Regions from separate parts of the Faecalibacterium sp. An58 genome, predicted to be linked through region 2. Evidence: predicted binding sites of a transcription regulator. Region 2 holds the regulator's gene; the other holds the start of a gene.

Region 1 (16,006 bases), on a different contig from region 2:
TAGGCGGCGTCCACCGCCACCACGCCCTTCATGGTGCAGCCCTGATTGCCGCCGTCGCAGATCATCCCGGTGATGCTGCTGGCCATGTTGCAGATGGTCCGCGCCATGGCGTCTGCATCGCCGTCCCGCAGAAGGACAAGGCCGCAGGCCATGCCGGTGCCCGCCGCAATGGCGCAGCCGCAGAATGCCGACAGCTTGCCCGAATACTCCTTGATGTACATACAGACCAGATAGCTCAGGGCGGCGGCGCGCAGCAGTTTCTCCTCCGGATATCCCTGTACCTGACAGGCGGCGTAGAGGGGCATGGTGGCGATGATCCCATGCGCTCCCGACCCGGTGATGCTCATAGCCGGCTGGGGCAGGCCCAGGACCCGGGCTTCAATGGCTCCGTTGCAGAGCAGGGAAGCGGTGGCCTGTTCGTCCCGGGAAATGAGCCGGCCGCCGTTTTCGGCCAGCAGATAGCGGGCATAGGTGGTTTTGGGGCTGTCCAGGCCCGCTTTGCAGAGGGCCAGATTCATCTCGAAGGCGTGCCGGATGAAGGCGATCTCGCCGGCCGGCACGGTGAGGGCGTAATCCCGCAGCTGTGCCAGGGTGTAGCGGTGGATCAGGGGGACGGCGCCGTCGTCCGGAACGTCTTCCGGGACCGGCTTTTCAAAGACGGTACGGCCGTTCTCGGTGATGCGGACGATGTTGGTATGGGTATCCCGGATGGTGACGGAGGCTTCCTGCTCTTTGGCGGTCACGGTGGCTTCGATGAAGATGCGGCTGCTGATCCCGGCCATTTCCACCCGGACCATCCCGGCGGTGACCATCTCTCTGGCCTGGCGGGCCTGTTCCGGCGTGATGCCGTCCAGACATTCCAGACCTTTGTCCGGGTCTGCCCCCACTGCGCCCAGGGCGGCGGCGTGGGCGTTGCCCACCTCGCTGCTGCCGGGGATGCCGCAGGTGAAGGCGTTTTTGAACATACCGCTGTTCAGCCGCAATGTGATCCGGCGGATAGCGCCGCTGGTGTGCCGCCGGGCACAGGCCACCGCAAAGGCAATGGCTCCCGGCTCGGTGACGCCCAGCGCCGGCTTCATGTCCTGCCGGATCAGCTCGGTCAATTCGTGCATGGGCACGCTCCTTTCGCCTCTCCTTCCCACAAGAGGACCCCGGCGCGGCGGGCGCCGGCCGGGGTCAACCAGGGAAATTAGGAGGGTATATCGTGGGTTTGGCGGGTTTAGCGCAGGATGTCGTGCAGGTCCAGCGTGAGGCTGCCGTCCTCCTGTACAAAGCAGGGGACGCCCAGCCGCCGGGTGCCGCGAATCTCAGCGTAGAGGGGACTGCTCTCCCGGATCTGCAGGTAATCCTGCAGGGCTGCATGGCAGGAGAGGATGTCTTTGAATTCCACTTCCGCGCCGGCGGCAGCCAGCTGATGGAGGGCATAGAGGGTATCGGGGCAGAGATGACTGCCGATGACGGTCACGTTCATGGCTCACACCTCCGCAATGGCTTCGATCTCACAGAGGACGCCTTTGGGCAGGGCCTTGACGGCGACGCAGCTGCGGGCGGGCTTGCCGGTGAAGTAGCCTGCATAGACCTCGTTGAATGCGGCAAAGTCGCCCATATCGGCCAAAAAGCAGGTGGTCTTGATGACCCGGGCCAGGTCGGAGCCGGCGGCTTCCAGGATGGCCTTGACGTTCTCGCAGCTCTGGCGGGCCTGGGCGGCGATCCCTTCGGGGATGCTGCCGTCGGCGGGGCTGGCGGGGATCTGGCCGCTGGTATAGACGATGCCGTTCACAACATAGCCCTGCACATAGGGGCCGATGGCGCCGGGGGCGTTCTTGGTGTCGATCAATTTCATACAAATGCTCCTTTTCTCATGTCTGTAAATGGGGTGTACGTGGGCTCAGCGGGCCTGCTTGCGGGCGCTGGCCTTGACCAGCCAGTCCTTGCCTTCCACCAGGCGGGTGACCATCATGGAGGCGATGGTGTCGCCGGAGGAGTTCAGGCAGGTGGCGGCGGGGTCGAAGATGAAGCCCAGGGTCGCGATGATGGGGAAGGCCTCAGCCGGGAAGTTGAACATGCTGACGATCAGCATTTCGCCCACCAGGCCGCCGCCCGGCGCGCCGGACAGGACAAAGGCCGAGAGGATGGCCACCACGATGGCCATGCCGTAGGTGCCTGCGCCCGAGAAGTCCATCCCGAAGATGCCGTACAGGAAAGCGATCTTGACGATGGAGGACAGGACCGAGCCGTCCATGTGCATGGTGCAGCCCATGGGCAGGACCAGGTCGCTGACATCCTTGGGAACGCCGATGGCGTCGCAGGCCTCTTTGTTGACGGGGATGGTGGCGGCGGAGGACTGGGTGGCAAAAGCGGTGATGGCCGGCGGGAAGATGTGCTTGATCATGGTGGTCACGCCCAGCTTGCCGGCGGCCAGGAAGGCGTAGAAGGGGAAGAAGATGACGGCGTAGAGCAGGCACAGGGGATAGTAGACCAGCATGGAGCGGCCGTAGTCGCCGATGATCTCGGGGCCGTAGGTGGCCACCAGGTTGGCAAAGTAGGCGCCCAGGCCCAGAGGGGCGATGGTCATGATGACGCCGACAAACTTCATGATGATGTCGTTGAGGTTGACCAGCAGCTTGCCCACAGGGGTCTCGTCGCCGCCGCAGGCCGACACGCAGAAGCCGATGAGGATGGCGAAGATGATGAGGGGCAGCATATTGGACTTATCCCACAGGTCCGAGAAGTCGGACACGGTGAGGGAACTGACGATCAGCTCGGCGGCGGTCTTGGCTTCACCAACCTCGGCGCTGGTCATCTCGATGGAGGTGCCGGCGGAAGGGCTAAACAGGTTGACCCAGACCAGCACGCAGGCGGCTGCGATCAGGCCGGTAAAGATGAAGGTGCCGATGGTGCCGCCCAGGATGCGGCCCAGACGCTTCATGTTGGCCATGCTGCCCACAGCAGAGGCGATGGAGACGAACACCAGGGGAACCACGATGGTGAACAGCAGGTTCAGGAAAATGTCGCCCACCGGCTTGATGGCGGTGCCCACACTGGGGGCGAAGGCGCCGATCAGCGCGCCCACAACGATGCCGCCCAGGATCAGGATCAGGTTGCCGTACTGCTGCCAGAAGGTCTTTTGTTTGATGATGTTGGACGATGTAGACATGATTCGGTCCCTCCCTTTCCGTTACAGGGCATCTACGGCGGCTTTCAGCTGGGCCATGGCCTTTTCCAGGGTGGCCCTGGGGCAGGCTGCGTTCAGGCGCATATAGCCGCTCAGGCTGCGGCCGAAGGTGTAGCCCTCGTTCAGGCCCAGCTTGGCCTTGTGGATAAAGAAATCGCGCAGTTCCTCGTTGGTCATCTGCAGATCGCGGCAGTCCAGCCACATCAGATAGGTGGCATCGGGACGGTTGGGCTTGATCTGGGGGATGTTTTTGGCGCAGTAGTCGCAGACATAGTCGAAGTTGGCCGACAGATAGGACAGCAGCTGCTCAAGCCACTCCTCGCCCTCGCGGTAGGCTGCTTCCATGGCCACCGAGCTGAATGCGTTGTTGCGGTGGATGTCCATTCCGCCCCAGAATTTGTCAAAGACGGCCTTCATCTCCTGGTTGGGGAAGATGGTGGTGCTGGCCTGCAGGCCGGCCAGGTTGAAGGTCTTGGTGGCCGAGGTGCAGGTGATGATATGGCTCGCGATCTCGGGCGAGAGGGAAGCGGTGACGGTGTGATGCTTGCCGTGGAAGATCAGGTCGGAGTGGATCTCGTCGGACACCAGGAGCGTTCCGTTCTCGATGCAGATCTCGGCCATCCGGCGCAGGTCGGCAGGGTCCCAAACGATGCCCAGGGGGTTGTGGGGGTTGCACAGCAGGAAGATGCTGCACTCCTTCGCTTTGGCGGCAAAGTCGTCGAAATCGATATGCCAGCGACCGTTTTCCTCCACCAGCTGGTTCTCCACCACCGTGCGGTCCCAGGCTTCCACCACGTCGTAGAACTCCGAGTAGACCGGCGTCTGGATCATCACCTTGTCGCCGTCCTTGCTGAACAGCTTGACGATGGCCGACAGGGCCGGAACAACGCCCAGGCTCCAGCTCATGAGGGCGGTGTCGGGCTTCCAGTGGTTGCGCTTGACCTGCCACTGCTGCACAGCCTCAAAATAGCTGTCCGGCCGGGAAGTGTAACCCCAGATGCCTTCCTCGGCTTTTGCCTTGCAGGCGTCGATGACCGGCTGCGCCGTGCGGAAATCCATATCTGCGACCCACAGAGGGATGACGTCTGCTGTGCCAAATTTTTTGACCCGCTCATCGTACTTGGAGGAACGGTTGTGGCTGCGGTCAATGACCTCATCAAAATTGTATTTCATACGAGACTCCTTTGCTTGGTTGACTCAGGATCGTCTTTCCCGTCGGCCGCCGGGCTGTCCTTGTTTGTGCCTTTACTATACCCAAGACTTGCCCCGTTGTCCAATGTACCGGAATTTATCCGGAGGAAACAATTTGGACGAAAAGTTTCTTCAAAGTGGAAATTTGGCTTGTTTTCAGGGTGCAAATGCCGTATAATGAAAAAAAGAGCCAAAAGCGGATTTTTGTGTATTTATCGGAAACTGCACAATTTGCACGAACAAAGGGGACGTTTTTTTGTGGATATAGTGCACGAAACCGGCGAACGCATCCGGTATTATCGAAAAAAGAGGCAGATGACCATCGACCAGCTGGCAGCGGCCATCTGCAAGAGCAAATCCTGCGTTTCCAAATATGAGAACGGGCAGATCGCCATCGACCTGGCCACCCTGTACGATGTGGCCGCCGCGCTGGAAGTACGGGTGACGCAGCTGCTCTATCTGCCGCCCGACCGAACCCCCGGCCTGCCGGGCGGGGCGGTCCCCGCCTTCTTTTCGGGGCTGGACCGCTTTTACTGTTACTATTACGATGGCCGGAGCAACAGCATCGTGCGCAGCGTGGGGGACATTCTGGAGGAGACGGAACCGGGGTCCTTCCATGTCCATATGTACATGAACGTGGACGATTACGGCCACTATCACCTGTGCGAAAACCTCTACGACGGCCGTCTGACCCATTTTGATACGCTGAGCCTGCTGGTCCTGCAAAACCAGCATATGGAGATGGACCTCTATCAGGTGGGCATCCCCAGCCCTTATATGAATGGACCGGTCAAGTGGGGGCTGGCATTCGGCATTTCCAGCCGCCCGCTGATGCCCACCTCCACCAAGATCCTGTTCGCCAAGAGCCCGCAAAAAGAAACGCCCGAGTTTGAAAAGAGCCTGCGTCTGTCCAAAGAGGATATCCGGCTGATGAAGCTGTACAATATGCTGACCATCCTGTGATCGCGCTGCCCCGGCGGCTGGGGCGGCGGAGGCCGGCAGAAAAAAGTCCTGTCCAGCCGACATGTGCGGATGGACAGGACACATACAGGGAAATTTAGCGCTGAGAGTGTGCGAGGCCACAAGGCCGAGTGCGCGGTTCGGCGCTAAATTTTGTCCCCAGGGGGCAGCCGCGCCGAGCGCGTCCTGCGGACGAAACAGCGAAGGCGCGGCTGGCGCAGCGCTCCGGTTTTCGCAAGGGCGTAAGTCCCGCAGCGAAAATCGGCTAAGCGCAAGAGAGCCAGGGGGAAGGAATTTCTGCCGCGCGACTGCGCGCAGAAATGGGTTCCCCCTGGAGCGTGTCGAAACGACACGCTAAGGACATCCCGCAAGGGATGTCCTGTTTTGGCATTGTAGGGGAGATGCCGCAAAGCGGAAGCTCCTTTTACGGATCTTCGGTTTTGGATGCCTCCAGCGCGGGTGCGTCCTGGACAGCCTCGGATGCTTCTGCGGTGGGCGTATCCTGGACGGTTTGGGGTGCTTCCGGTGCGGGCGCAGCCGGAATGGTCTTGGGAAGTTCCGGCGCAGGCGTATCCTGGACGGTGGTTTCGGGTGCTTCCGCTGCAGGCGCAGCCTGGGTGGCCGCAGGAACAGGAGCCGGCGCGCTGGGGTAGACCTTCACACGGCGGGCATAGATGACCCGGGTGTCGGCCAGCATATCATGCAGGGCGGTCTTTTCTTTGGTGAAGGCGGCCATGAGGTAGCCGATGCAGGCAAATCCGCTGAGGTATTTGCCCACCGTCTCCCGGTAGACCAGACTGAACAGCCCCGGGTCCGAGCCGTCCCGGGCCACCACCCGCAGGTTCATGACCCGCTTGCCGGGGGTGGCTCCGCAGCGCCATACCAGCAGGATGTTGTACAGCGCTGCCAGCAGCCAGAACAGGATATCCTGCAGGGTATGGTCAAACAATACCTGGCCCCCCAGAGGGGTTTGTTCCAGCAGTGCGAAGGGCCCTGCCAGGGCCAACCGTACCGCCAGCAGTCCCACGGCCAGGATGGCGCTGTCCAGGGCAAAGGCGGCCAGCCGCACCCAGAAACCGGCGTAGGTGCAATCTTTCTCAGTACAGGTCTGCATAGTACATCAGCCCTCCTTGCGTCTGCTGGGCCAGCTCGGTCAGCACCTGTGCCTCGGACTTGGGCATCACCTGATCCACGGCGGACAGCAGGGTGTCCAGCAGGCGGGCGGGCCCGGCTTCCAGGGTGTAGAACCGATCGACCCCGCTTTCTTCGCTGATCGCGGCTTTGGCCTCGTCGTACAGGCAGATCTGGTCGATCAGGCCGTTGTCCAGGGCCTGCCGGGCGGTATAGGTCCGGCCGTCGGCCAGGGTGCGGACGGCGGCCTCATCCATGCCGCGCCCTTCGGCCACCACTTCCACAAAGCGGTCGTAGCTCTCGTCCACCTGGCTTTGATAGATGGCGATCTGTTCTTCGGTCAGGTCGCCGGCCTTGAAGGGGCCGCTGGTGATGTTCTCCTGCCGGATGCCCAGCTTGTCGTACAGACCGGTCATATCCACCGCCGACATGATCACTCCGATGGAGCCGGTGGTAGTGTTGGGGTTGGCGTAGATGGTATCCGCCGCAGCCGACACATAATACCCGCCCGATGCGGCATAGTGGCCCATATAGCACCAGATGGGACGGCCGGTGACCTGTTTGTACTCCTGCAGCTTCCGGTACAGCTCCTCGCTCTCGTACACTGCGCCGCCCGGAGAATCCACGTCCAGCAGGATGCCCTTGTTGGACTCGTCCTGCATCAGACAGTCGATGTATTCCAGGGTGGTGGTGTGCTGGTAAGTCTGGCTGGTGTCCAGCAGGGTGGTGGAGGTCTGCTCACCGATGGTGCCCTTGACCTGCACCACGCCGATGTAATCCTCGTCCGGGGCCTGGAAGGTATAGCCGCCGGTCAGCCCCACCCCTGTGGGCTGGACAGGAACGAGGGAGGCAGCCAGTTGGTGCGTGAGTACGCTGCTGACCCCCGTGACGATGAACAGGGCGGCCGCAGCGGCCAGCCCCACGATCTGCTTGGTTTTCATTGGATCACTCCTTGCTGTTTTTGATCTGCTTGGGGCGTATCGGAAAACTCATCCATCCTGAAAACCGGAATAGCGCAGGTGCCGCGGCGCTCATGCGCCTTGCATCCGCATCTTTCTGACAAATGGTTCAGCATTTTTGACTTCTCAGATACACCTTAAAGATTACCACCAAGCGGGGCCGCGGTCAACCGTCCGCACCGCCTGCGCAGCAAAAAAGCCCCCGCCTTCCCGCAAGGGAGGGCAGGGGCGTGTTTGGTCGCAGAGGGGAGCGGATCAGTATTCCTTGGCCTGCTCTTCGCCGGTGACCACCCGCAGCGCGCCCTGGCACAGAGCCAGCAGCTCATCTTCGCCGGGGTAGACGGTGATGGGGGCGATGAAGCCCAGATACTTCTCCAGCACCTCATAGGTGTAGGGATCATAAGCGATGCCGCCGGTCAGGATGATCTGGTCCACCTTGCCGCACAGCACGGCGGCCATGGCGCCTGCATCCTTGGCGATCTGATAGTAGAAGGCGTCCTGCACCAGCTTGGCCTCGGCGCTGCCTTCCTTCACCATCTTCTCCACCACGCGGGCGTCGTTGGTGTGCAGGTAGGCGTTGAAGCCGCCGTTGCCGCAGATCTTCTTGTAGATCTCCTGCTGGGTGTACTTGCCGCTGAAGCACATCTTGACCAGGTCGCCCACCGGCACGGTGCCGCTGCGCTCGGGGCTGAAGCAGCCCTCGCCGTCCAGGATGTTGTTCACGTCCACCACCTGGCCGTGGTCGTGGGCGCCCACCGACACGCCGCCGCCCATGTGGATGACGATCAGGTTCAGGTCCTCATAGCGGGCGTCGTGCTCCTTGGCATAGCGGCGGGCCACGGCCTTCTGGTTCAGGGCATGGAAGATGGAGCGGCGGGGCAGCTCGGGCATACCGGACAGGCGGGCCTTATCGGTCAGCTCATCCACCACCACCGGGTCCACGATGTAGCTGGGCACGCCCAGCTTGTCCCCGATCTCCCGGGCCAGGATGCCGCCCAGGTTGGAGGCGTGCTGGCCCTGCACGCCCTTCTTCAGGTCGGCCAGCAGCGCATCGCTGACGGCGTAGGTGCCGCCGGGGATGGGCTTGAGCAGGCCGCCCCGGCCCACGATCACATCCAGGCTGTGGGGGTCGCAGTTCTTTTCCTTCAAAAAGTCCAGAATGATCTCCTTGCGGAAGTCCTTCTGATCGATGACGCTTGCGTATTTGGCGATTTCCTCGGTGGGGTGGCGCAGGGTCTCCTCGAACAGCAGCGTTTCGTCCTCGAACACACCCACCTTGGTGGAGGTGGAGCCGGGGTTGATGACCAGCGTTTTGATCGACATACTCTCTTCTCCTTTTTGTTTACTCAGCCTTCAGGTTGGCGGCCACGACGGCGGCCAGGGCGATGGAGTTGACCTTGGTCTGGAAAGAATCCGACCGGCTGGTCAGGATGGCGGGCACGCGGGTGCCGGTCAGGATGCAGCCGTTCTTGCACTCAGCGGTGTGTACCAGGGTCTTGTAGACCAGGTTGCCGGCCTGGATGTCGGGGAACAGCAGGATGTCGGCGCAGCCGGCGGCCGGGCGGTCCTGGGCGCCCTTGTGTCTGGCGGCCTCGGGGTCGATGGCGATGTCCATCGACAGGGGACCATCCACCACACAGCCGGTGATCTTGCCCTCGGCGTTCATCTTGCGCAGCTCGTCTGCGTCCACGGTGCAGGGCATCTTGGGGTTGACCACTTCCACAGCGGCCAGGGGAGCCACCTTGGGGCACTCCACGCCGCAGGCATGGGCCACGGCCACCGTGTTCTCAATGATGTGCACCTTGTCCTCCAGGGTGGGGTAGGTCACAAAGGCCACGTCGGTCAGGAACAGCAGCTGCTCGATCCCCTTGACTTCAAACACCGCCACATGGGACAGGGTATTGCCGGTGCGCAGGCCCACTTCCTTGTCCAGGACGCTCTTCAAAAAGGTCTTGGTGTCCAGCAGGCCCTTCATGTACATATTGGCCACGCCGTCATGGGCCAGCTTGACCGCGGTCAGGGATGCCTTGACCTTGTCGGGCTCGTTGATGATCTCATAGCCGGACAGGTCGATGTCCAGCTGGGCGGCGATCTTGCGGATGGCGGCCTCATCGCCTACCAGAATGGCGTCTGCGATGCCCTGCTTGCGGGCCGCGTCCACAGCCTCCAGGACGGCGTCGTCTTCGGCGGCTGCCACGGCCAGCTTCTGCTTGCCGCAGGTCTTTACTCTTGCGATCAGATCCTCGAAATTCATGGTACTGCACCTCGTTTTCATTTCCACTGCATAAAAAGAGGGGACACGCCCCGTTGTTAAAATAATAACACGGTATGACCCCCGGGTCAAGTGGACGCGCCGGCGCGTCCTTTTGGGATGGATGGGCCCTGCTGCACAGGGATTCAAAAGCTGTACATATTCTGCACATCGGTTGAACACATCCTGCTGGTACAATCGGGCCAGGCTGGAAAAGGGAAGCCAAAGGCCTCTTTTTGGGCCCCTTACGCTGATAGTTATAGCATTAACGAAGTCGAGAATCAATAGAAAAACGCAAAAATGACGCTGTCATGCCCTCTCTTGGCAAAATCTACAAAAAGATGAGAGATTGTTTTAAATTGTTTGGGGCATGAAAACAGAAAATCTGCACAAAACTACTTGATAAACTTTTGACAATGTGCTTTACTATGGGTGTCAGGAGGCGAGGGACGCCGCCTTGGCCCACGGGTCGTTAGAAAAATAACGACAGGGGCCGTTTGACACGGAACGCAGGGCCGCTGTATGGCAGGCCCGTGCGCAAAACAGGGAGGCAGTTTCCATGGCCATCGCCATTTATCCCGGCTCGTTCGACCCGGTCACACGGGGGCATCTGGATATCATCCACCGGGCGGCCAACATCCACGACCAGCTGATCGTGGCGGTGCTGATCAACAGCGCCAAGCGGCCGCTGTTCACCATTGAGGAAAGGGTGGCGCTGCTGACCGAGTGCTGCAAGGACCTGCCCAACGTCACCGTACAGAGCTTTGACGGACTGACGGTGGATTTCGCAAAAAAATGCCACGCCACCGTGATGGTGCGGGGGCTGCGGGCCGTCACCGACTTTGAAAACGAGATCCAGCTGGCCCAGACCAACCACGCCCTGATGCCCAGCATCGAGACGGTGTTCCTGGCCACCAGCATCAAGTGGAGCTATCTGTCCTCCACCGTGGTCAAGGAAGCGGCCCGCTACGGCAGCGACATCAGCCAGTTCGTCACCCCCAATGTGGAGAAGGCCGTGCACGAGAAATACAGCGCTCTGCGCACAGCCGGCCCGTCCTTATAAAAGGGCACATCCATGCAAAAGCCCCTGAGGGCGCATCCCAAAGGGTTTTTGATAGAAGGTTTTATTCGCAGCAAATCCGTCCTTCCACACAATCAACCATAACAGGAGGCAAACAAACATGAAAAAGATCGTCATTGCATCTGCATGCCGCACCGCCATCGGTAAGTTTGGCGGCACCCTGTCCAATGTGCCCGCCGCCGAGCTGGGCGCCATCGTCATCAAGGAGGCCATCAACCGCGCCGGCATCAAGCCCGAGCAGGTCGATCAGGTGTATATGGGCTGCGTCATCCAGGCTGGTCTGGGCCAGAACGTGGCACGTCAGGCTTCGATCAAGGCAGGCCTGCCTGTGGAGACCCCCGCTGTCACCCTGAACGTGGTGTGCGGCTCCGGCCTGGAGTGCGTCAACAACGCGGCACGGATGATCGAGGCCGGCGATGCCGACATCGTCGTGGCCGGCGGCACCGAGAACATGGATATGGCTCCCTTTGCCATGATGAAGGGCCGCTACGGCTACCGCATGGGCTACCCCATGGGCAAGAGCGAGCTGGTGGACACCATGGTCAACGATGCGCTGTGGGATGCGTTCAACAACTACCACATGGGCATCACCGCCGAGAACGTGGCTGACCAGTGGAACCTGAGCCGTGAGGATCTGGACAACTTCGCTTACAACAGCCAGCTGAAGGCTTCTGAGGCCATCAAGAACGGCGCCTTCAAGGACGAGATCGTCCCCGTGGTCATCAAGAACAAGAAGGGCGACATCATCTTCGATACCGACGAAGGCCCCCGCCTGAGCACGCCCGATGTGCTGGCCAAGCTCAAGCCCGCCTTCAAGAAGGACGGCAAGGTCACCGCCGGCAACGCTTCCGCCATCAACGACGGCGCGGCCGCTCTGGTCCTCATGAGCGAGGACAAGGCCAAGGAGCTGGGCATCACCCCGATGGCTACCTGGGTTGCAGGCGCTCTGGGCGGCGTGGACCCCTCCATCATGGGCGTCGGCCCTGTGGCCGCTACCCGCAAGGTGATGGCCAAGACCGGCCTGACCGTGGCTGACATGGATCTGATCGAGGCCAACGAGGCGTTCGCTTCCCAGTCCCTGGCTGTGGCGCACGACCTGGAGTTCGACATGAGCAAGGTCAACGTCAACGGCGGCGCCATCGCTCTGGGTCACCCCGTCGGCGCTTCCGGCGCCCGCATCCTGGTCACCCTGCTGTACGCCATGAAGCATCGCGGCGCCAAGAAGGGCCTGGCCACCCTGTGCATCGGCGGCGGCATGGGCTGCGCCACCATCGTCGAGATGGACTGAGCCTGTCTGCGAAAAAGATCCGATCCGGGCGGGGGACGCAGGCTCCTGCGCCGCCCCGGCCCGATAGTCTGAAAGGAAACGACAAAAATGGCTTTTGTGAAAACTGAAGTGCAGGGCGCGGTGGAGATCATCACCATCGACCGCCCCAAGGCGCTGAACGCGCTGAACCCCGAAGTCCTGGCCGACCTGAAGGCCGCCTTTGAGGCCGTGGACCAGGATACCATCCGCTGCATCGTGCTGACCGGAGAAGGGGACAAGAGCTTTGTGGCCGGCGCGGACATCGGCTCGATGAGCACTATGACCAAGGCAGAAGGCGAGGCCTTCGGCAAGCTGGGCAACGACATCTTCCTGATGATCGAGCAGTTCCCCATCCCCGTCATCGCCGCAGTCAACGGTTTTGCGCTGGGCGGCGGCAATGAGCTGGCCATGAGCTGCGATATCCGCATCTGCTCGGACAACGCCGTCTTCGGCCAGCCCGAAGTGGGCCTGGGCATCACCCCGGGCTTTGGCGGCACCCAGCGTCTGGCCCGCCTGGTGGGCCTGGGCATGGCCAAGCAGCTGGTCTACTCGGCTTTGAACATCAAGGCCGACGAGGCTCTGCGCATCGGTCTGGTCAACGCGGTGTATCCCCAGGCCGAGCTGATGGAGAACGCGCTCAAGCTGGCCGGCAAGATCGCCAAAAACGCGCCCATCGCGGTGCGCAACTGCAAGAAGGCCATGAACGAGGGCATCTCGCTGCCCATCGAGAAGGCCGTGGAAGTGGAGGAGAAGCTGTTTGGCGACTGCTTCGAGACCCACGACCAGAGAGAGGGCATGGCTTGCTTCCTCTCCCGTGAGAAACCGAAACCCAAGGCTGTTTTCACCAACAACTGATGTTTTAAGACAGGATAAATGAAAAAGGAGAAATTGCTATGAAAATCGGCGTCATCGGCGCTGGCACCATGGGCCAGGGCATCGCAAAGGCATTTGCACAGGTGGGCGGCAACACCGTCGTTCTGTGTGACATCAAGCAGGAGTGGGCGGACAACGGCAAGGCCAAGATCGTCAAGGGCTATGACCGTCTGGTGGCCAAGGGCAAGATGACCAAGGCCAAGGCCGACGAGATCTGCGATGCCATCACCCCGGGCATCAAGGAAGATCTGTGTGCTGACTGCGACCTGATCGTGGAGGCTGCCTTTGAGGACATGAAGGTCAAGCAGGATACCTTCTCCCAGCTGGACAAGATCTGCAAGCCCGAGTGCATCTTTGCTTCCAACACTTCCTCCCTGTCCATCACCGAGATCGGCAAGGGCCTGAGCCGCCCGCTGGTGGGTATGCACTTCTTCAACCCCGCCGACCGCATGAAGCTGATCGAGGTCATCGCCGGCGGCAACACCCCCGCCGACGTGGTGGAGAAGATCAAGGAGATCTCGGTGGCCATCGGCAAGCAGCCGGTGCAGGTCAACGAGGCTGCCGGCTTCGTGGTCAACCGCATCCTGATCCCCATGATCAACGAGGCTGCCTTCATCAAGATGGAGGGCGTCTCTGACATCGAGGGCATCGACACCGCCATGAAGCTGGGCGCCAACCACCCCATGGGTCCCCTGGAGCTGGGCGACTTCGTGGGCCTGGACATCTGCCTGGCCATCATGGACGTGCTGTACAAGGAGACCGGCGATTCGAAGTACCGCGCCTGCCCCCTGCTGCGCAAGATGGTGCGCGGCGGCAACCTGGGCTGCAAGACCGGCAAGGGCTTCTATGTCTACAACGCAGACCGCACCAAGACCCCTGTGGACAAGCTGTAACACCGTACCGCAAGGGTAACCGGGCGTGAAAGAACGTTCCCTGCAGAACCAAAAAGCCTGCGGGGAGCGGTTTTGCCCCCGCCCGATCAACAATACATTTCCAAGGGAGGAAGCAGTGATGGATTTTACTCTGTCCAAGCAGCAGCTCATGGCGCAGAAGATGTACCGCGAGTTCGCTGAGAACGAAGTCAAGCCCCTGGCAAAGCAGGTGGATGCAGAAGAATACTTCCCCAAAGAGACCGTCGAGAAGATGAGCAAGCTCGGTATGATGGGCATTTACTTCCCGACCTCTGTGGGCGGCGCAGGCGGCGACGTGCTGAGCTATGTCATGGCCGTGGAGGAAATGAGCAAGGTCTGCGGTACCACAGGCGTTATCCTGTCGGCCCACACCTCGCTGTGCGCGGCCCCTATCTATGAGAACGGCACCCCCGAGCAGAAGGCAAAGTACCTGCCCAAGCTGTGCAGCGGCGAGTGGCTGGGCGCTTTCGGCCTGACCGAGCCCGGCGCCGGCACCGATGCCCAGGGCCAGCAGACCTACGCCGTGGAGCGTGAGGACGGCTGGCTGCTGAACGGCTCCAAGATCTTCATCACCAACGCCGGCTTTGCCGATGTGTTCATCATCATTGCCGTTACTGGTACCGTGCTGGACAAGCGCGGCCGCAAGACCAAAGAGATCTCCGCCTTCATCGTCGAGCGCACCGACCCCGGTTTCAAGGTCGGCAAGCCCGAGGAGAAGATGGGCATCCGCGGCTCCTCTACCTGTGAGCTGATCATGGAAGACTGCCTGATTCCCAAGGACCGCCTGCTGGGCGTCAAGGGCCGCGGCTTCCAGCTGGCCATGGCCACTCTGGACGGCGGCCGTATCGGCATCGCCGCCCAGGCCCTGGGCATTGCAGAGGGCGCCCTCGATGAGACGGTCGCCTATGTCAAGGAGCGCAAGCAGTTTGGCCGCAGCATCGCACAGTTCCAGAACACCCAGTTCGAGCTGGCTGAGATGAAGGCCCGCGTGGACGCAGCCAAGTACCTGGTGTACGCCGCCGCGCTCAAGAAGCAGGACGTCATGAACGGCCAGAAGACCCGTTACAGCGTGGAGGCTGCCGAGGCCAAGCTGATCGCAGCCCGCACCGCCAGCGATGTGACCCGCCGCTGCCTGCAGCTCTTCGGCGGCTATGGCTACACCCGCGATTATCCGATCGAGCGGATGATGCGCGACGCCAAGATCACCGAGATCTACGAGGGCACCAGCGAAGTGCAGATGATGGTCATCTCGGGCGCGATGCTGAAGTAAGGAGGGCAATGTTACGATGAAAGCAATTGTTTGTGTCAAGCAGGTTCCCGACACTTCCGGCAAAGTGGCAGTCAAGCCGGACGGGACCCTCGACCGTGCCTCTATGGCAACCATCACCAACCCCGATGACCTGAACGCCCTGGAGGCCGCCCTCCAGCTGAAGGACGCCACCGGCTGCGAAGTGGTCGTGGTGACCATGGGCCCCCCGCCGGCCGAAGGGATGCTGCGCGAGCTGCTGGCCCGCGGCGCTGACCGTGCCGTGCTGATCTCGGGCCGTGAGTTCGGCGGTTCGGATACCTTCGCCACCAGCCAGATCATTGCCGCCGCCGTCAACAAGATCGGCGTCGGCCCTGAGGATATCGTCTTCTGCGGCCGTCAGGCCATCGACGGCGATACCGCCCAGGTGGGCCCCCAGATCGCCGAGAAGCTGCACCTGCCCCAGGTCACCTATGCCGCCGACATCCAGAAGGACGGCGACAGCCTGGTGGTCAAGCGTATGCTGGAAGACGGCTACATGATGATCCGGGTCAAGACCCCCTGCCTGATCACCTGCATCAAGGAGCTCAACCAGCCCCGCTACATGAGCATCAACGGCATCTTCACCTGCTACGACAAGCCGATGGAAGTCTTCGACTACGAGGCGCTGAAAGATGATCCCCTGATCGAGGTGGACACCATCGGCCTGAAGGGCTCGCCCACCAACGTCTTCAAGTCCTTCACTCCTCCCCAGAAGGGTGCAGGCACCATGCTCACCGGCGACGACGTGGCTGCCCAGCTTGCGTCTGTCCTCGCCAGCAAGCATCTGATCTGACGAAAGGAGCAGGATTACAATGGCTGATTTTAACGAATACAAGGGCGTGTGGGTCTTCTGCGAGCAGCGGCAGGGCGCACTGATGTC
Region 2 (16,006 bases):
GACATGGTGTCTTCCCAGTCGGACCATGCGGCAAAGGTGGGATTGACGGTGATGTTGGTGTGCTCCTCAGAGAAAGCGGCGATGGCTTCCTGATAGGCGTTGTGGCGGGACTCGCCGCCCCACCAGCTGATGGTCAGGCTGACGTCGCCCTCGGCGGGAGCGGCCACGGAAGCAGCGGTAGAAGCAGTAGAGGAACTGCTGCCGCCGCCGCAGGCAGCCAGCAGACCGGCTGCGCCAACAGCGCCGGTGACCTTCAGGAAGTCACGACGGGAAATTGCGTTGCTCATTGTTTCTCCTCCTAAATAAAAACACAAAACTGATCAGGGACGCCCTGGCCCCTTGTATACAAATGTGATAGCAAAAAACCGCGCCGAGAGAAAGACGCAAATTGTGGTTATACGCGCAAAAACGCGCATATCTTGCTGTGTTTTCAGACCCCTTCGGAACGGCCTTGTTGAAATATCCAAACTTGCGCTGAAAAGTTGTGCAACTTGCATACAACGTGCTTTTGTACAGATTTGCTGGAAAAGAGGGGAGAATCATTTTGAAATTGCTGATATATTAACGATTTTGGGAGAGGCGCACCCCGGTCCATCCCGGCGCCAAGGATAAGAAAACGCCGCAGCAACGTACTGCGGCGCAAAATGAGATATCAGCAAAATTTGTGCGGGTGGGCGCGGGACGCCGTCAGGCATCCTGCCCGGCGCGGCGGCGCGCATAAAATGCACGTCTTTCGCGGAAATAGCACTGGGGACACATACTGACGTACTGGACGTCGTTTTCCATGTCGATGGCCACCTGCTCCCCCTCAAAGACGAACTGGCCTGCCACCTTGCGTGCGTTGCAGATGGCTTTGCGCCCGCAGGTGCAGATGGTCTTCATCTCCTCGATGGTGTGGGCCAGCTCCATCAGCCGGGTGGAGCCGGGGAAGCCCTTGAGGGAGAAATCGCTGCGCAGGCCGTAGCAGATCACCGGGACCCCCAGGTCCACCGTGACCATGAACAGCTGCTCGGCCTGGGCCGGGGTAAAGAACTGGCTCTCGTCGCAGAGCACGCAGGCCAGGGGCCGGTCGTGGGAGGCGCGGTCGGCTTCCACGGCGGCAAAGATATCGTCCTGGGGCTGGATGAGCAGGTCGGCCTTGCGCCGCACGCCCAGCCGGCTGACCAGTTCGCCCCCGCCCTTGGAGTCCACCTGGGGCTTGAGGATCAGCACCCGCATCCCCTGTTCTTCGTAGTTGTGCGCCACCTGCATCAGGGCGGTGCTCTTGCCGCTGTTCATGGCGCCATAACGGAAATAAAGTTTAGCCATACCGTGCCTTTCTTGCAATGCAAAAGCCCGGATGCACCGGGCCGTACGCCGAATGCGGGGCGCAGAAAACCGCGCCCCGCCCGGGATGTATGGAATGTGCGTCAACGCTTCAGTCCTGGTTGCGCAGACGGTAGCCCAGGCTCATCAGGCTGTCCCCCAGGTGGACGTTCTCCACCACCGCGTCGGGGTAGGGGACGGACAGGTCGTAGTGGGAAAAGTTCCAAAAGCCCTTGATGCCCAGTTCCACCAGCCGTCCGCTGATCTGCTGGGCCCCGCTGCGGGGCACGCACAGAACCGCCACATGGGGGTTGTGCTGGGCGCAGAAGGACTCCAGATCGTCGATGTGGCGGATGGGGATGCCGCTGATGCTCTGGCCGATCAGGGCGGACTCCACATCAAAGGCGGCTATGAGGGTGAAACCGTTGTTGTTGTTGGCGATGAAGCTGCTGACTGCCTTGCCCAGCCGGCCGCAGCCGATCAGGATGGTGGACAGGCGCTGGCCGTCGCCGAACAAAAGGCCCTCCAGGATGGTCAGGAGATTGTCCACCGAATAGCCGATGCCCTGCCGGCCGTTGACGTCGCCGATGCAGTTGAAGTCCTGCCGGACCTGGGATGCGGTGGTGCCCATCTGGGCGGCCAGTTCCCGGGAGGAAATGCTGGTGATCCCCGAGTCCTTCAGCGCGCGCAGATAGCGGTAATACTTGGGCAGACGCCGGATGACCGGCACCGATGCCTTGACGGACGGATGCATGGCAAGACCCCCCTCTTGCAGTTTGCCCGGAATTTTGGATATCTTTACCGGAAAGTGGATGCCAGGAATGGCCACATTGTCTAATTACTAGTATACAGCATTTGGAGAGAATGTCAAACCCTTGTCAATGTTTTTGAGGAAATTTCATTTTTGTCCGGCGCATCCGGGCGCAAAAAAGCCCCTGCACGAAGCAGGGGGGAGCAGCGTGCCGAAAACGACACGCTCCAGGGGAACCCCTTTCCGCCCGCAGCCGCGGGCCGGAAATTCCTTGCAAAGCAGGGGACGGGTCAGCTTTCGATCTGCCGGTACAGCCAGCGCATGGCCTCGGACAAGCCGCCCAGCTGGTCGATCAGGCCCTCCTCCACGGCGCGGCGGCCGTCCAGCACGGTGCCCATGTCCATCACCAGCTCACCGGTGTGGAGCATCAGCTGGTTGAAGCGGTCGGCGCTCATCCGGCTGTGGCCTGCCACAAAACCGGTGATCCGCTCCTGCATCTGCTCAAACCAGCGCATGGTCTGGGGCACCCCGAGGATCATCCCCGAATGGCGCACCGGGTGTACGGTCATGGTGGCGGTAGGGACGATGAAACTGCGTCGGGCGCTGACCGCCAGAGGGATGCCGATGGAATGCCCGCCTCCCAGCACCAGGGTGGCGCTGGGCTTGGAGATGCTGGCGATCAGCTCGGCCAGGGCCAGCCCGGCCTCCACATCGCCACCCACCGTGTTCAGCAGTACCAGCAGCCCCTCGATGGCGGGATCTTCCTGCACGGCCACCAGCTGGGGGATGACGTGCTCGTACTTGGTGGTCTTTTGGCCCTGGGGGGCCTCCACATGACCTTCCACCTGCCCGATGACGGTGAGACAATGGATGGTGTGGGCGCCTTTGGTCAGGTTGAGGGCGCCCAGCTCCTCCAGCTGGCTCTGCTCAAAGGCGCGGCGGTCGGTGTCGGCGCTGACGGCTGCGGCCTCGGCTTCCCCCGCGGAAGCCTGGGGATTTGGATTCTTCTTTTTGCTCATACGATGCGGGCCTCCTTTTTGTTCAGGATGCCCGGAACCGCCGCCGGATATGCCAGAGGGGAAAAAGGCCCTGCCTTGCCCCGATTTTGTAACAAAAAGTTCAAAATGTTGACTTTCCCTCTTGCATCCGGCCCGTGATACAGATACAATAGAGGAGCGACTTTTCGCTCAAAAATTACAGAAAGAAAAGAGGAAAATCATGAAACGTGAAACCTTTGGCTCGCGGCTGGGATTCATCCTGGTCAGCGCCGGCTGTGCCATCGGCATCGGGAACGTGTGGCGGTTCCCGTTCCTGGCCGGGCAGAACGGCGGCGGCCTGTTCGTCCTGTTCTACCTGATGTTCCTGATCATCATGGGCGTGCCCGTTTTGACCATGGAGCTGGCCGTGGGCCGCGCCAGCGGCAAGAGCGCGGTGCAGGGCTATAAGGCCCTGGAGCCTGCCGGCAGCAAGTGGCACATCCACGGCTGGTTCTGCATGGCAGGCTGCTACTTGCTGATGATGTACTACACCACCGTGGCCGGCTGGATGCTGGACTACTTCGTCAAGTTTGCCTCCGGGCAGCTGGTGGGGATGGAGAGCGGCGCCGCTTCGGACGTGTTCAACACCATGCTGGCCAACCCCGCGGAAATGGGCATCTGCATGGTGCTGGTGGTGGTCGCCGGCTTTGCGGTGGTCAGCTTCGGGCTGCAGAACGGCCTGGAGCGGATCAGCAAGTGGATGATGATCGCCCTGCTGGCCCTCATCGTCATCCTGGCGGTGAACAGCGTGCTGCTGCCCGGCTCGGGCGCAGGCGTCCAGTTCTACCTGCTGCCCAGCGTCGAGCGCGCCGCCCAGGTGGGCATCGGCAACGTGGCCATGAACGCCATGAACCAGTCCTTCTTCACCCTCAGCCTGGGCATTGCCGCTATGGAGATCTTCGGCAGCTACATGAAGCGGGATCACACCCTGCCCGGCGAGGCCATCCGCATCTGCGTGCTGGACACCTTTGTGGCCCTCATGAGCGGCATGATCATCTTCCCGGCCTGCTTTGCCTACGGCGTCCAGCCCGACCAGGGGCCCTCGCTGATCTTCATCACCCTGACCGAGGTGTTTGTGGATATGCCCGCAGGCCGGCTGTGGGGCAGCCTGTTCTTTGTGTTCATGTTCTTCGCCAGCTTCACCACCGTCATTGCGGTGTTCGAGAACCTGCTGGCCATCTGCTGTGATAACTTTGGCTGGAGCCGCAAGAAATCCTGCGGCATCAACCTGATCTTTGTGCTGGTGGCCAGCGTCCCCTGTGTGCTGGGCTACAACATCTGGAGCGGCCTGACCTTCCTGGGCGGCAAGAATGTGCTGGATACCGAGGACTTCCTGGTCAGCAACCTGCTGCTGCCCATCGGCTCGCTGATCTTCCTGCTGTTCTGCGTGTCCAAGTGGGGATGGGGCTACGACAAGTACTACGCCGAGGCCAACACCGGCGAGGGCATCAAGCTGCCCAAGTCCCGCTGGTTCAAGCGGTATCTGCAGTTCGTTCTGCCCATCCTGATCATCATCATCCTGGTGCAGGGCCTGATCTGAGCAGCGATAAAACGGAACGAAACCAACGAGACCCGCCCGGACACACCGTCCGGACGGGTCTTTTTGTACCTGTGCGCAGCTCAGAACAGCCCGAAAAAGCTGATCTGGTTGACCCCCAGAAAGACGAACAGAACGATCAGAGCCACCAGCACCCCGATCAGGATATCCATTTGGTGGACGCTGAGGGGGAAGTGGTCGTAGATCTTCTCCTTGGAGTTCTTGAAATGGGGGTCGCCGTTGTTCAGCAGGCTGTGTTTTCCTTCGTCGGTATGGGCGGCCTGGGCCTCCCGGGCCTCCAGCTCGGCTTCCCGGGCAGCCAGCGCCGCCTCCCGTGCGGCCAGGTCTGCCTCCCGCTGTTCCTGGGTGCGCTCGTCGTGTTCAGGCATGGCAGTTCCCTCCTTTTGCAGATATTGTAAGTATAAATCCTCCCGGCGCAAAACGCAACCGTCCGGGCTGCAAAAAAAAGGGCCGCCGGCGTGCCGGCAGCCCCATAGAGGATGCGTTTGAAAAGCGCGGGGATCACTTCTTGGCCAGGTACTTGCGGATATCGATGGCCACAGCCAGGATGATGACAAGGCCCTGGACGATGTAGGTGTAGGAGGAGTTCACGTTCATGAACTGCAGAGCCACCTTCATCAGCTCGAAGACCAGCACGCCCACCAGGATGCCGGGCACGGTGCCCACGCCGCCGGTGGTGGAAACGCCGCCGATGGTGGCAGCCGCGATGGCGTCCAGCTCATAGCTCTGGGCGGTGTTGACCGATGCGCCGCCGGACTTGGCAGCCAGCAGGCAGCCGGCCAGACCGAACATGCAGGAAGCCAGCACATAGATGCGGATCTTGGTGGCGGCCACGTTGACGCCGGCCACCTCAGCGGCTGCCTCGTTGCCGCCGATGGCGTACATGTACTTGCCGTGGCGGGTCTTGTTGTACAGGAACCAGAAGCAGACAGCCACGATGATGGCGATCCAGATCAGAACGGGGATGAACAGGATGGTATCGGATGCCAGGGAGGTGAAGTCACGGTTCAGAGAGCCGATGGGGGTACCGCCGGTGTAGACCAGGCAGATGCCGTAGACCACCTGCTGCATGCCCAGGGTAGCGATGAAGGGCTGCACCCGCAGGTAAGAGACCACCAGGCCGTTGCACAGGCCGACCACCGCGCAGATGGCCACCACCAGCAGGAACACCACGGGGGTGGGCAGGGTGGGCAGGCCGGGATAGAACTTGTTGGGCGCGTCGGAGGTCTGGGCGAAGATGCAGGCCAGGCAGGCCGCAAAACCAGCCAGACGGCCGGCAGACAGGTCGTTGCCGGTGGTGATCAGGCAGCCGGAAATGCCCAGGGCGATGATGTAGCGGATGGACACGTTCTTCAGCAGGTTGATGATGTTGGTCATGCCGAAGAAGTTGGGGTGGATGATGCCGACGATGAGGGAGACCAGCACCATCAGCACGATGATAGCATTGTTGCCCAGCCAGCTTTTAAAGATCTGGCCGGTGGATTTCTTGGTAGCTTCCACGATTAGACTGCCTCCTTATTCACTGATTGGCCGCAGCCTTTTCGGGTGCGGTCTCAAACTGAGTGGCCAGGGCCATGATGTTCTCCTGGGTGGCGTCCTTGCCGTCGATGAAGCCGGTGATGCGGCCGTCGCACATGACCATCACCCGGTTGGACATACCGATGATCTCGCTCATTTCGGAGGAGATCATGATGATGCTCTTGCCGGCTTTGGCCAGTTCGGCAATGATGCAGTAGATCTCATACTTGGCGCCGACGTCGATGCCGCGGGTGGGCTCGTCCAGGATCAGGATGTCGGGGTTGTTGGCCAGCCACCGGGCGATCAGGACCTTCTGCTGGTTGCCGCCCGACAGGCTCTTGATCTGGGTCTTGGGGCTGGGCACCTTGATGGCCATTTTTTCCTTGTTGGACTGCACCAGATCCAGGATCTTCTTGTTGTCCAGCATGATGGGGCCTTTGCGCAGGTCGTCCAGGGAGGCGATGGAGATATTGTCGGCAACGCTGAGCACGCCCATGATGCCGGTGGCGCGGCGGTCCTCGGTCAGCAGGGCCAGGCTCTTGGCGATGGCGTCCCGGGGCTGCTTGATGTGCACTTCCTGGCCTTTGATCCAGACTTTGCCCGCCGAATGGGCGCGCAGGCCGAAGATGCCTTCCATCAGCTCGGTGCGCTGTGCGCCCACCAGGCCGGCCACGCCCAGGATCTCGCCCTTGTGCAGCTCAAAGTTGCAGTGGCGGAAACTACGGGGATGGATGGAGGTGAAGTCCTCCACCTTGAGGACCACGTCGCTGGAGGGGTGGTTCTCCAGCGGGGGATACTGGTTGGAAAGTTCGCGGCCCACCATCTTGGCGATGATCTCCTCTTTGGTGATGGTGGACACGTCCCACTTGCCGATGTACTGGCCGTCGCGCATGATGGTTACTTCGTCCGCGATCACCTTGATCTCGTCCATCTTGTGGCTGATGTACACCAGCGCCACGCCCTGGCTCTTGAGCTCCCGCATGATGCGGAACAGGGATTCCACCTCATTGGAGGTCAAAGAGGAGGTGGGCTCGTCCAGGATCAGGACCTTGCAGTTGGCCGAGACCGCCTTGGCGATCTCCACCATCTGCATCTGCGCGATGCTCAGGCTGCCAAGCTTGGCCCGGGGATTGATGTCCAGCTTGAGCTTTTTCAGCAGCTCCTCGGTGTCCTTGTACATTTTGGGGTGGTCCACCGTGACGATGGGCCCGAAGCGTTTGGTGGGATAACGGCCCAGCCAGATATTCTCTGCAACGGTGCGGGCCGGGATGGGCTGCAATTCCTGGTGCACCATGGCGATGCCCCGGTTCAGTGCGTCCAGCGGGGTGGGGATGGTGACCTTCTGCCCTTCGTACTCGATCTCGCCTTCGTCCATCTTGTAAATGCCGAACATACATTTCATCAGGGTGGACTTGCCGGCGCCGTTCTCGCCCATCAGGGCCATGACCGAGCCGGGGCGGAGCTCAAGCCGGGCATGGTCCAGAGCTTTGACGCCGGGGAAGACCTTGACGACGTCTCGCATGACCAGACGGTACTCTGCCATTCCGTAGAGCCTCCTTTTCTGCTAAAATAACACAACACACAACAAAGAGGGCGTGCGCGAGAAGCAGCCGCTTCCACGCACGCACCTCCCATTCCTTATCAGCGGTTCCGTTCAGACGGCACGCTCATCAGAGATACTCTGCGGCGTTCTCCGTGGTGACCTTGACGTAGTCGACCCAGTAGTACTGCTCCACGGGCTCGCCTTCCACATACATACGGGTGGCCTCGGTGGCGGCGGTAGCCTGGCCCACATCGTCGTTCAGGACGGTACCGGTCATGCGGCCGTCGATGACAGCCTGCACGGCCTCTGCCAGAGCGTCAACACCCACCAGGTAGATGTCGGTGCCCACGGTGCGGCCGGCCTGCTCGATGGACTGCAGAGCGCCCAGAGCCATGGCGTCGTTGTTGCAGAAGACCACTTCGATCTGGTCGCCGTACTGTGCCAGAGCGTTGGCCACGTCCTGCTGGGCCAGGGTCTGGTCCCAGTTGTCCAGGTACTCGTACAGGCAGTTGACGGTCTTGCCGGCGTCTTCCAGAGCCTTGATGGAGTACTCGGTGCGGTACTGGGCGTCGATGTTCTCGGGGTCGCCCTTGCACATGATGTAAGTAATGGTGCCGTCGCCGTTGATATCGCCCTCGGTATCGGTGGCGAGGATCAGCTCGCCCTGGTAGGTGCCGGACTGGCGGGCGTCAGCGCCCACGTAGCAGCACTTGTCGGGATAGCTGTCCAGCACGCTCTTGTCGGGCTCGCGGTTGATGAAGACGATGGGGGTGTTGGAGGGCGAGATGGTGTCCACGATGGTCTGGGCCGAGGTGGTCTGCACCGGGTTGATGATCAGGACGTCCACGCCCTGCTGCAGGAAGGTGCTGATCTGCTCGGTCTGGGTATTCTGGTCGTTCTTGCCGTCCATGATGGTGACGCTGTAGCCCAGCTCGCCCAGATACTCCTCCAGGTCTGCACGGTACAGGGTCATGAAGTTGTCGGCGAACTGATAGATGCACACGCCGATGTCGGCGCTGCCGGAAGCTGCGGCGGCCGAGGGAGCCGTGGAAGCAGCAGAGGAAGCAACAGAAGTCGCGGTGGAAGCAACGGAGCTGGAATCACCGCCGCCGCAGGCTGTCAGGGCAGCAGTCGCGCCGACAACGGCAGATGCCTTCAGAAAGTCGCGGCGAGAAATCATTTTCATAATAGCATTCTCCTTCATCAAATACACTCGTTTCGGGCAGGCCCCCCACACGCTAAGGGACAAGCCCTGTACTGAATCTATTATACATTTGGTCTGAAACTGTGTGCAATAGTAAAAACAGACAAGGTTATATTAAAAGTTTTGTGCCGGTTGTACAACAAAAACAAGGTAAGCTTGTACTTTTTACCATAAACGGCACAAAATTGCATGTACAAGCATCATATGTACAAAAGTTTCGCTTTGGAACGATCTTCTCCGGCGGCCCGCCAGCCTGCTTGTCTGGAAAACAAGCGGGATTTCACACAGGGAACAGCCATGTGGTTTTGCGCTATTCGCATGGAGTATTGTTGTTTTTAACAAACTGAGGTAAATTGCTAAAGTTTCGTGCTGCTCCCGCCTGCCGCCCGCGCAACAAAAACAGCGCATGGAAAACTCCATGCGCTGCCTTTAGGGGTTAAGATTGTGCCGGCACTACGGCGGCGGTCCGTCCGCCCCGGCGCTGGCGGGCGGCAGGTTTTTCCTGCTGCTCCCGGGGGGCCAGAGTGGGGGCCGGCGGGGTGGCGCTGCCGGGCCTGTCGTTCCGGGCGGCGGACTGGCTGCGGGCCTTTTCGGTCATGATCAGCATTTGCAGCCGGTTTTCCAGGTTGGCAAAGCTGACGTCGGGATCGTAGTCCAGGGGCAGGATCTGGGCGTCGGGATACATCTCCTTGAGGCGCTTGGCCACGCCGCGGCCCACCACATGGTTGGGCAGGCAGCCAAAGGGCTGGAGGATGATGAAGTTGCGGCAGCCCTCTTTGGCGTGGTGGAGGATCTCGGCGGGGATCAGCACCCCTTCGCCCGCGTCGAAGGTGTGGTGGATGATGGGGTCGCTGGCCCGCACGATGTCCTGCATCCGGGCAGCCCCATGGTACAGCGGATGCTGCTTGGCGATGGAATCGGTCAGGGCGTGGGCCGCGTTGAACACCTCGTCGGCGGTGCGGTACCACAGCTTTTCACCCAGGGGCTTGGAGATGCGGTACTCTTTGATCTGGGAATCCATATAGAAATAGGTCTTGCGGATGACGTCGGTCATGCGGGCCTCGATGATCTCGAAGCCGTTGGATTCCAGGTATTTTTCGATGTCGTGGTTGGCTCCGGGGTGGAAGTTGAGCAGGTACTCGCCCACGATCAGGACGGTGGGGCGGGGCCGGCTGCGGTCGTACTCCACTTCTTTCATCAGCCGGATGGCCTGTTCGAAGCCCTTTTTCAGGCCGGGGATGCCGCGGCGGGTCATCCCGTCCACAATGGCGTCCATCCCGGCCTCAAAGGCCCGGTCGGCGGCGCCGGGGACCTTTTCATAGGGACGGATCTTCCGCAGCAGCTCCTCCATCACGTCGATCATGGGGAGGGAGAAGGCCAGGTTGACCGAGGATACCAGGTTCATCTTGAAGCCGGGGTGCATATTGTGGCTGTCCTTGTCGTCGTTGGTCAGGATGGGCACGTCGGCATAGCCCGCGTCATCCAGGGCCTTGCGCAGCAGGGCGCTGTAATGGGTCAGGCGGCAGTCGCCGATGTACTTGGCCATAGCCACCGCCACTTCGCTGTTGTCGTACTGCCCGCTGCGCAGGGCGGCCAGGGTCTCGCCAATGACGATCTGGGCGGGGAAGCAGATGTCGTTGTGGACGTACTGCTTGCCCAGGCGGATGGCCTCCTCCCGGCCCACGGCCAGGGGCACTGCCCGAAGGCGCTGGGCCGCAAAGGCCGCCGACATCACCCGGCAGAAGGCGTGGGAGGTGTTGGGCACCAGGACCACGCGGTCCTTCTTGTCCTGCCGGGTGAACTTGACCGGGTAGGGGTCGGGCAGCTGGTGGACCGGATGGCGGATGCCACGGGCCCGGCGGATGGCCGCCGTCTCCACAAAGGACCGCACCCGGATGCGCAGGGAGCCCTGGGCGTCGCTCTCGTCCAGCTTGAGGATCAGGGGGCTCTTGCCCGAGATCTCGTGCATCATGCGGGTGATCTCATCGGAGAGGTAGGCGTCATGGCCGCAGCCAAAGCTGACGATCTGCACATACTCCAGGCACTCATCCTGGGCGGCCAGCACCGCCGATGCAAGCATCCGGGCGTGGTAGTTGTTGACGATGTCCAGGCGGCTGCGGCTCAGGTCCACCTTGTTCACATCGGGCAGGGAATCGTTGGTCAGCACCGGGATGCCCAGGCTGACGAACAGCTCGGGCAGGGCGTGGTTGACCAGCTCGTCGTTCTGGTAGGGACGGCTGGCCAGCACCACCGCGTAGCGGTTTTCCTGATGGCAGTGGTGCAGCACCGCCTGGCCCGCCGCCTTGAGCTGGGCCGAGAAGCTGGCCTGGGCCGCGTCGCCGGCGGCAATGGCCCGGCCGGTCAGCTCCCGGCTGATCCCAAAGGCGGCAGCCATATAGTCGGCCAGCTGGCGGTCCCGGTCGGCGTGGCGGTGCCAGTGGAACAGGGGCGCGTCAAAGGGGATGCCCCAGCGGCGCTGGGGATCGTCCGAATTGCGGATGACGATGGGATACCCCTTGACCACCGCGCACATGGACTCGCTGGTGGAAGCGGTGCCCTCGGGCTGGACGGTGGTGATGGTGGGCATGAAGATGCGGTCCACCTTCTTTTTGGCCAGATCGCGCAGGTGGCCGTGGACCAGCTTGGCGGGGAAACAGACGGTGTCCGAAGTGACGGCGGACAGCCCTTCCTCATACATGGGGCGGGTGCTCTTGCCCGACAGCTGGATGCGGAATCCCAGGCTGCGCCAGAAGGCGTTCCAGAAGGGCATGGTCTCCCAGAAGGACAGCACCCGGGGGATGCCGATGGTGACGCCCCGGTCGGGGGCCAGGATGGGTGCGTCGTAGTCGGCAAAGAGCAGCTTTTCCCGCACGGCGAACAGGTTGGGGATCCGCTGCATGGACTGATTGGCCTGGCGCACCTTGTCCTGTACGGCCTTGTCTTTGGGGTCTCCCAGGATCTCGCCCCGCTCACACCGGTTGCCGGTGACAAAGCTCTCGCCCCCCGGAAAACGGATGACGGTGCGGCTGCAGTGGTTCTGGCAGAAGGGGCAGGGCTCGTTCTGGCTCTGGGTATAGGTAAAGGCGTCCAGCGCCGCAAAGCCGATGAAATGGCTGGCGGGGAAGCCGCTGGCCTCGGCCTGGCGCTTGGTCAGCAGGGCGGCGCCGATGGCGCCCATCTCGCCGGGATAGGGGGCCCGGGTGACGGTGCGGCCCAGATACTGCTCCAGAGCCCGCAGCACCGCGTCGTTTTTAAAGGTGCCGCCCTGCACCACGATGCGGCTGCCCAGCACGTCGGTGTTGGGGATGCGCACCACCTTGGTGAAAACATTTTTGATGATCGAGCGGCACAGCCCCGCCATAATGTCATCGGGGGTGCGGCCGTTCTTCTGTTCGGTGATGATGCTGCTGTTCATAAAGACGGTGCAGCGGCTGCCCAGCTCGGCGGGGGTGGAGGCCCGGAACGCCGCATCGGCAATGCCGTCCACCGGGATGCCCAGGGAGGCGGCGAACTCCTCCAGAAAGGAGCCGCACCCCGAGGAGCAGGCCTCGTTCAGCAGCATATTGGTGACCACGCCGTCCTGGATCCAGATGGCCTTCATGTCCTGGCCGCCGATGTCCAGCAGGAAGGTGACGTCGGGTACATAGTGGCAGGCGGCTGCGGCGTGGGCCACCGTCTCCACCGTGTGGTAGTCGCCCCCGAACGCCTTGCTCAGCATCACCTCGCCGTAGCCGGTGGTGCCCAGGCCCAGCACCTCCAGCGTGACGCCCTGGAGGGCGTATTTCCGGTGCAGCTGCTGCAGGCCGTGGCGGATCACCTCGATGGGGTCGCCCCGGTTGTTGGCGTAAAAGCGGTCCACCACCTGCTCGTTTTCGTCCAGCAGGACCAGCTTGCCGGTGGTGCTGCCGGCGTCCACGCCGATGTAGACCCGCAGGGTGTCCCCGGCCTTGACCTGAGGAGCCGCCAGCTCGGGCAGGGTATGGCTGGCCTGCCATTCCTGCCGCTCGGCGTCGGTGGCAAAGTACCGCTCAGCGGTGTGCTGTTCGGCGGCGGGAGGCGCGGCGGACAGCCGCTCCAGAGCCTCCTCGGGGGTGATGGGCGCCGCCCGGCCCACCGGCAGGGGATACAGTTCCTCCATGGCCAGCGCGGCACCCAGGGCCACGATGGTGTCGGCGTTGTCGGGGCGGATGATCTGGTCCTGGGACAGGCCCAGCCGCTGGGCGAATACCTGCACCAGGGTGGGATTGTAGGTCAGGGGGCCGCCCTCAAAGATGACCGGCGGGGTCATCTCCAGGCCCTGGGCCAGGCCGCCGATGGTCTGCTTGGCGATGGCGTGGAAAGCCGACAGGGCGATGTCGGCCCGGCTGGCGCCCTGGTTGAGGAGGGTCTGGATGTCGGTCTTGGCAAAGACGCCGCACCGGCCCGAGATGCTGTACACCTGCCTGCCCTGGGCCGCCAGGGCCTCGAACTGGTCCGAGGGCACCCGCAGCAGGGCGGCGATCTCGTCGATGAACGCGCCGGTGCCGCCGGCGCAGCTGCCGTTCATCCGCATATCCGAGGTGGTGAGGGTGCCGTCCTCCTCCTGTCGGAAAAAGATGACTTTGGCGTCCTGGCCGCCCAGCTCGACGGCGGTGCGGGCGGCGGGGTAGAGGGCACGGACGGCGGCGCCGTTGGCCACCACTTCCTGCACATAGCATACGCCCATCTGGTCGGCCAGGGGGCGTCCGCCCGAGCCGCATACCGCGATCCGCATGGGCCTGCCTGCAAATTTGGCGCAGATGGCGTCCAGCAGGCTGCACAGGGTGCGGCGCTGCTCGGCGTGGTGGCGCTGATAGCGGCGGAACAGGGTCCGGCCGGTGACCCGGTCGGTCAAAACGGCCTTGACGGTGGTGGAGCCGACGTCCAGGCCAAGGGTCAAACGTTCTAACAATTCTTTCATTGTATTACCATCTTATATCGTGCTGTTTGTGTGGATCGGGCGCAGGGACGTGAAAGTCCCTGTATCGTTCGATATCACACAGAATACCACGGCAATGTGAACATTTCAACAATTTGAGGCAAGTTTTGCGCTTTTTTGTAGCATTGCTCAGAATTCTTGCGGATCTTAAAATGCTTTTTGGACTGGATGCGGCAAATGCGCCAAAATTTTACACGGGGCACCAGGTTTTTACATTTGCCGCCCAAACAGGCTCCGTTTTTTTACCAAAGCTTTGCGCGAATATGGTTTCGCCCCGTCGGGGCCTTGAGTACAATAAAACCGTCCCACACAGAGCAAGCAAAGGCCCGCCGGACGGGCCGGGGCGCGCCGCAAGACGCGCCGGATGATAGATTGGGTACCGTAGAGAGAAAGGAATTATGGTTATGAAAAACGCTAAGCTTTCCCGCCGCAGCTTTCTGAAGGCCGGCGCCGCCGCTTCGGTGGCGGGCCTGGTGGCCGCCAACGCCGCAGCTGCTTCTGCCGCTGAGCCCAAGGCTGCCGCAGCCCAGGAGAACGGCCTGCTGGACGGCCTGTTCGGCGGCAAGACCCCCAAGTACATTTTCCTGTTCATCGGCGACGGCATGGGCCTGCCCCAGATCCAGTCCGCTTCCTTCTATAAGGGCACCGTCGAGAACAACGGCGCTGTGATCCCCGCTGAGCTGAGCTTCATGAAGTTCCCCTTCACCGGCAGCGTCACCACCTATGACTCCACCTCTTTCTGCCCCGACTCCGCCTCCACCGCCACCTCCATCGCTTCGGGCGAGAAGACCGAGTCCGGCGTCATCAACATGACCCCCTGGACCCGCGACGTCCCCTTTGAGACCATCGCGGAGAAGCTGCACAAGCAGAAGGGCTACAAGATCGGCGTTCTGTCCACCGTCAACATCGACCACGCCACCCCCGCTGCCTTCTACGCACACCAGGCCAAGCGCAGCAACTACTACGAGATCGGCCAGGAGCTGGCCAACAGCGGCTTTGAGTACTTTGCCGGCGGCGACTTCCAGAAGCCCCGCGGCGGCGCTGTCTCCAACTACGACATGGCCATCGCCAACGGCTACAACCTGGTGACCACCCAGGCCGGCGCTGAGGCCCTGAAGGCCGGCGCAGGCAAGACCCTCATCATTGCCGAGCACCGCGCCGACGCTGCCGCCATGAATTACAGCATCGACGCAGCCGCAGGCGAGTGGCAGCTGTCCGACTACGTCCGCAAGGGCATCGAGCTGCTGGACAACCCCACCGGCTTCTTCATGATGGCGGAGTCCGGCAAGATCGACTGGGCCTGCCACGCCAACGACACCGCTGCTTCCATCCACGACGTGCTGGAGATGAGCAACGCTGTGCAGGTGGCTGTGGACTTCTACAACCAGCACCCCAACGATACCCTGATCCTGGTCACCGCTGACCATGAGACCGGCGGTATGACCATCGGCTTCACCACCACCAACTACGACACCTATCTGACCAACCTGACCAAGCAGACCACCTCCTTTGTCAAGTTCGACAGCGAGCACATCGACAAGCTGCGCGCTGTGGGCGCTTCCTTCGAGGAGGCCCTGACCGATGTCAAGAACTGCTTCGGCCTGATCACCGCCAACGATCCCGATGCGTCCAACCCCGAGTACGAGAACCTGATCCTGACCGACTACGAGCTGGATCAGCTGCGTGAGGCCTATGAGCGCAGCATGACCGTGGGCGCTTCCAGCCAGGACGAGATGAGCCAGCGCGACTACGAGCTGTACGGCACCTACCAGCCGTTCTCCGCCGCCCTGTGCCATGTGCTGAACCACAAGTCCGGCATGGACCACACCACCTGGTCCCACACCGGCGCCCCCGTCAACATCTATGCCATCGGCGCCGGCAGCGAGAAGTTCACCGGTGCGTTCGACAACACCGAGATCTTCCACAAGCTGGCGGAACTGACCAACGTGCAGTGATGCACTCTGCTCCTGAAAACACAAAACTCCTTCTTTACCTTCTTTAAAGCATAAGACAGCCCCCCGCCGGGGCACCGCGCGACACGGTGCAGGCGGGGGGCTTCTTTGTGCTGGTTAGACCTGGTGCCGGCGGATCCACTCGGCCACCGGCTGGGCGATGGCCTTGACGCTGCCCGGC

The links. The regulator Rex, encoded in region 2, represses fermentation and respiration genes when NADH is low (regulators of the CRP and FNR family bind a similar motif). The targets are predictions, from matches to a motif close to ATTGTTAANNNNTTAACAAT.
Region 1: the regulator Rex is predicted to act here: its motif matches at 10,066-10,085, upstream of coaD (pantetheine-phosphate adenylyltransferase).

What each region holds. Positions count from the first base shown of each region.
Region 1 covers NZ_NFHX01000009.1:66,646-82,651, reverse strand. Annotated here, with positions in the region: gene B5G12_RS07855 (L-cysteine desulfidase family protein) at 1-1,112, opposite strand, end outside; gene B5G12_RS07850 (glutaredoxin) at 1,220-1,471, opposite strand; gene B5G12_RS07845 (RidA family protein) at 1,475-1,843, opposite strand; gene B5G12_RS07840 (dicarboxylate/amino acid:cation symporter) at 1,889-3,157, opposite strand; gene B5G12_RS07835 (MalY/PatB family protein) at 3,179-4,348, opposite strand; gene B5G12_RS07830 (helix-turn-helix domain-containing protein) at 4,625-5,329, shown strand; gene B5G12_RS07825 (RDD family protein) at 5,751-6,440, opposite strand; gene sppA (signal peptide peptidase SppA) at 6,424-7,398, opposite strand; gene buk (butyrate kinase) at 7,672-8,739, opposite strand; gene ptb (phosphate butyryltransferase) at 8,759-9,850, opposite strand; gene coaD (pantetheine-phosphate adenylyltransferase) at 10,227-10,730, shown strand; gene B5G12_RS07800 (acetyl-CoA C-acetyltransferase) at 10,849-12,036, shown strand; gene B5G12_RS07795 (enoyl-CoA hydratase-related protein) at 12,124-12,909, shown strand; gene B5G12_RS07790 (3-hydroxyacyl-CoA dehydrogenase family protein) at 12,948-13,820, shown strand; gene B5G12_RS07785 (acyl-CoA dehydrogenase family protein) at 13,939-15,108, shown strand; gene acrB (acryloyl-CoA reductase electron transfer subunit gamma) at 15,125-15,919, shown strand; gene acrA (acryloyl-CoA reductase electron transfer subunit beta) at 15,939-16,006, shown strand, end outside.
Region 2 covers NZ_NFHX01000010.1:13,745-29,750, reverse strand. Annotated here, with positions in the region: gene B5G12_RS08020 (ABC transporter substrate-binding protein) at 1-287, opposite strand, end outside; gene B5G12_RS08015 (thymidine kinase) at 688-1,308, opposite strand; gene B5G12_RS08010 (redox-sensing transcriptional repressor Rex) at 1,418-2,059, opposite strand; gene B5G12_RS08005 (ClpP family protease) at 2,347-3,075, opposite strand; gene B5G12_RS08000 (sodium-dependent transporter) at 3,275-4,633, shown strand; gene B5G12_RS07995 (hypothetical protein) at 4,714-5,019, opposite strand; gene B5G12_RS07990 (ABC transporter permease subunit) at 5,153-6,151, opposite strand; gene B5G12_RS07985 (sugar ABC transporter ATP-binding protein) at 6,171-7,712, opposite strand; gene B5G12_RS07980 (substrate-binding domain-containing protein) at 7,840-8,898, opposite strand; gene B5G12_RS07975 (acyl-CoA dehydratase activase) at 9,353-13,855, opposite strand; gene B5G12_RS07970 (alkaline phosphatase) at 14,278-15,828, shown strand; gene B5G12_RS07965 (M3 family oligoendopeptidase) at 15,943-16,006, opposite strand, start outside.